2 regions of the Streptomyces pallidus (ex Mingjun et al. 2026) genome follow, and region 2 is predicted to be linked to the other one. Evidence: riboswitches for the same ligand, from Rfam matches in the RefSeq annotation. Region 2 holds a riboswitch; the other holds the start of a gene.
What was found. A riboswitch is a leader RNA that binds a small molecule or an ion and turns the genes downstream of it on or off. The one in region 2 is predicted to bind S-adenosylmethionine.
Positions count from the first base shown of each region.

Region 1: it holds a riboswitch for S-adenosylmethionine, as region 2 does, so the genes downstream of both, thrC (threonine synthase) here and ACSHWO_RS24485 (aminotransferase class V-fold PLP-dependent enzyme) in region 2, are expected to answer to the same signal.

Region 1 is NZ_CP196181.1:4,324,320-4,326,513, reverse strand. It holds gene thrC (threonine synthase) at 1-849, opposite strand, end outside; SAM riboswitch class I at 867-1,020, opposite strand; gene ACSHWO_RS19135 (glucosyl-3-phosphoglycerate synthase) at 1,217-2,194, shown strand.
Region 2 is NZ_CP196181.1:5,529,441-5,531,634, forward strand. It holds gene trpD (anthranilate phosphoribosyltransferase) at 1-618, shown strand, start outside; SAM riboswitch class IV at 709-825, shown strand; gene ACSHWO_RS24485 (aminotransferase class V-fold PLP-dependent enzyme) at 1,072-2,194, shown strand, end outside.

The DNA.
Region 1 (2,194 bases), 1.2 Mb from region 2:
GAGGCCCAGCCTGATCAGCTCCTGCAGGCCCTTGTCGATCTTCGTGAGCTGGGAGCCGGAGGCGATCGGGACGACGATCTGGTCGGGCAGCTGCCAGCCCAGCTGCTCGCAGATCTCGTAGGCGAGGGTCTTCGACCCCTCGCCGTAGTACGGGCGCAGGTTCACGTTGACGAAGCCCCAGCCCTCGCCCAGCGGGTCGCCGATCAGCTCGGAGCAGAAGCGGTTCACGTCGTCGTAGTTGCCCTCGATGCCGACCAGGTCGCCGCCGTACACGCCGGCCATGACGACCTTGCCCTGCTCCAGGTCGTGCGGGATGAACACGCAGGAGCGGAAGCCGGCCCGGGCGGCCGCGGCGCCGACGGCGCCGGCCAGGTTGCCGGTGGAGGAGCAGGAGAGCGTGGTGAAGCCGAACGCGCGGGCGGCCTCGACGGCGATCGCGACGACGCGGTCCTTGAAGGAGTGCGTCGGGTTGCCGGAGTCGTCCTTGACGTAGAGCTTGCCGGTGATGCCGAGCTCCTTGGCCAGGTTCTCGGCGTCGACGAGCTGGGTGAAGCCCGGGTTCAGGCTGGGCTTTCCGGCCACGTCGGCGGGGACGGGCAGCAGCGGGGCGTAGCGCCAGATGTTGCTCGGGCCGGCCTCGATCGCGGCGCGCAGGGCCTCGGGGTCGCCGACCGGGAGCTCGTACGCGACCTCCAGCGGGCCGAAGCACTCGACGCAGGCGAAAACGGGGCCGAGCTCGAAGCGGGTACCGCACTCCCGACAGGACAGACCCGAGGCGGGGCCGAGGTCGACGGCGGAGGAGCCGGCAGAGGGTGCGGCGGAAGGGGTGGCAACGGTCTGTGCAGCCATGATGGCGAGGCCCTTTCTCCTCATCTTCCTCATGGCGCACTTCGCCATGAGACGGAATTGGCACCTTCCCTAGCCGGGGACCTCGCTGCTGCTGCACGCAGTCGCGGGAAACCGACTGGAGGGTTGCCGGGGCTTCAACGGGCCGTGTCCCTCTGCCCCTCTGGATGAGCGGTATGGCGCCGTTCCGCGCGCTCGTGGCGCGCCGACGCGTTTGTCCGAAGGACCCCCGGCATGCGGCGGTCCTTCGCGTTGTTCAAGACTGTAACCGAAGGCTCGGGCGGTTGAGACGGCTGTCCGATGCGCGAGATGGATCGCTTTTCGGCCGGAACGGCCCGGTGAACAGCCGACGAAACAGGGAGTGCCGAACGTGCTGGAAGAGGTGGAGCGCTGGCTCGCGGACCGTTCCTGGTCCGTTGCCGACCGACCGCTCGACCAGCTCCTCGCCGCGAAACGGGCGTCGGGCACCAGGGTCAGCGTCGTCCTGCCCGCGCTCGACGAGGAGGCGACGGTCGGCGCGATCGTGGAGGTGATCCGGCGCGATCTCGTCGAACGGCCCGCCTTCCCGCTCGTCGACGAACTGGTCGTGGTCGACTCCGGTTCCACCGACCGCACCGCCGAGGTCGCCGCGAAGGCCGGCGCCCGCGTCGTCCACCGTGACGACATCCTGCCCCGCATCCCGGCCGTGCGCGGCAAGGGCGAGGTGCTGTGGCGCTCGCTGCTGGCCACGACCGGCGACGTCGTCTGCTTCGTCGACGCGGACCTGCGGGACTTCTCGGCCGCCTTCGTCACCGGGATCGTCGGCCCGCTGCTGACCGAGCCGGACGTGCAGTTCGTCAAGGCGATGTACGACCGCCCGCTCGGCGACACCCCCGGACAGGGCGGCCGGGTCACCGAGCTCGTCGCCCGGCCCCTGCTCAACCTGCACTGGCCGCAGCTGGCCGGCTTCGTCCAGCCGCTGGGCGGCGAGTACGCCGTACGCCGCTCGCTGCTGGAGCGGCTGCCCTTCCCCGTCGGCTACGGCGTCGAGCTGGGCCTGCTGGTGGACGCGCTGCACACGGTCGGGCTGGACGCCCTCGCCCAGGTGGACGTCGGGGTACGGCTGCACCGCCACCAGGACGGGCAGGCGCTCGGCCGGATGGCCGCGGCGATCTACCGGACGGCGCAGCTGCGGCTCTCGCGCGGGCACTCCCCCAGCTACCGCTGGGGGTACCCCCAGGTGCGGCCGGTGCTGACGCAGTTCGAGCGCGGGCCGGCCGGGTTCGAACCGCGCACCCACGCCGTGGACACCGAGGAACGGCCGCCGATGCTGGAGATCGAGGAGTACGCGGTGCGGCGCGTCGCCTGA
Region 2 (2,194 bases):
GCCCGGGTGGCCCGGGTCGCCGAGGAGGCCGGCATCACCTTCTGCTTCGCCGTGAAGTTCCACCCGGCGCTGCGGCACGTGGCCCCGGCCCGCCGCGAGCTGGGCATCCGCACCACCTTCAACTTCCTCGGCCCGCTGACGAACCCGGCGCGGGTCCGGGCGCAGGCCACCGGCGTCGCCGACGCCCGGATGGCGCCCATCGTCGCGGGCGTGCTCGCGGAGCGGGGCTCCTCGGCCCTGGTGTTCCGCGGGGACGACGGCCTGGACGAACTGACCACCACCGCCACCTCCCGGGTCTGGTGGGTGCGCGACGGGCGGGTGCAGGAGCAGGCCTTCGACCCGCGCGACGTGGGGATCGGCCTGGTGGACGTCGCGGAGCTGCGGGGCGCCGACGCCTCGTACAACGCGGACGTCGCCCGGCGGCTGCTGGCCGGCGAGACCGGCCCCGTACGGGACGCGGTGCTGCTGAACTCGGCCGCCGCCCTCGTGGCCCTGGACCCGGGCAGCGGGTCCCTGGAGGAGCAGATCCGGGCGGGCATCGAGCGGGCCGCGGGGGCCATCGACTCGGGCGCGGCCCAGGCCGCCCTGGAGCGCTGGGTGGCCGCCAGCAACGCCTGAACCTGACAGATCATTTTCAGCCAAGACCCCGGTCCGGCATGCGGACCGGGGTCTTGCGCGTGCCGGATCCTGTGGCAGGATGACTGACCAGGTCACGAGTGACAGCGTTTTGGCCCCGGCTTGCTGTCCGGCAACCCTCCTTCCGTGGCGGGGTGCCCCGGGTGATGACCAGGCCGCGGGCAGCGAGGTCCGCGGCAAGCGCGGATCCCTCGACACCAGGGGTCCTGGTCCTCGAGGAGCGTTTTCCGTGAGCAAGCGAATGCGATAGGGCGGCTCCGCCCCTTCTCCACCCCTCGGACAGGGTCCCTTCCCCGCGCGTACCCGGGCAGCCGCGTACGCCCCGGCCCGACCCGTGCTCCGAGGCACTCCCCGTCCCCCGGCCGGCCGCTGCGCCGTACCCGCGGACGGGTGACGTCCGAAGCCGTTCCGCCCTGCCCGCCGGGAGATTCCGCCATGTCCGCATTCCTGAACGCCGCCACCGCCACCGCCGCCACCGTCGTCGCCGCTTCCGCCGCCCCCGTCACCAGCGCGTCCGCGGTCTCCGACGCCGACGGCGCCGCCTGTGCCGGGCCGCTCCCGGTCCTCGGCCGCGACGTCACCGTCCCGCTCGTCACCGGCGGCGAAGTCACCTACGCGGCCCTCGACTACGCCGCCAGCGCCCCCGCCCTGCAGCGCGTCTGGGACGACGTCGCCGCGTACGCCCCCTACTACGGCAGCGTGCACCGCGGGGCGGGCTACCTCTCGCAGCTCTCCACCGACCTGTTCGAGCAGAGCCGGGCCGCGGTCGCCGCGTTCCTCGACTGCCGTCCGGCCGACCAGGTGGTCTTCACCCGCTCCACCACCGACTCCCTCAACCTGCTCGCCTCCGCCCTGCCCGCCGACTGCCGGGTCTTCGTCTTCGAGACCGAGCACCACGCCTCGCTGCTGCCGTGGGACGACGCCCGGGTCGCCTACCTCGACGCGCCGCGCACCCCGGACGAGGCCGTCGCCACCCTGGAGCGGGCCCTCGCCGACCGCGACCCCCACGGCCCGGCCCTCGTCTGCGTCACCGGCGCCTCCAACGTCACCGGAGAGCTGTGGCCGGTGCGGGAGCTCGCCGCCGCCGCGCACGCCCACGGCGCCCGGATCGTCCTCGACGCCGCCCAGCTGGCCCCCCACCACCCCGTTTCCGTACGGGACCTCGACGTGGACTGGGTGGCCTTCTCCGGGCACAAGCTGTACGCGCCCTTCGGCTCGGGCGTGCTGGCCGGCCGGGCCGACTGGCTCCGGCAGGCGCAGCCGTACCTGGCCGGCGGCGGGGCCTCCCGTACCGTCGCCCGCCGCGCGGACGGCGGCGTCGACGTCGAATGGCACACCACGGCCGCCCGGCACGAGGCCGGATCCCCCAACGTCATCGGCGTCTACGCCATCGCCTCGGCCTGCCGCGCCCTGACCGAGGCGGGCTTCGACCGGCTCGTCGCCCGCGAGCACGAGCTGATCGCGCGGGTCCGCGCGGGCCTCGCGGACGTCCCGCAGGTCCGGATCCTCTCCCTGTTCGGGGACGACGCCCCGCGCGTCGGCGTCCTCTCGTTCGTGG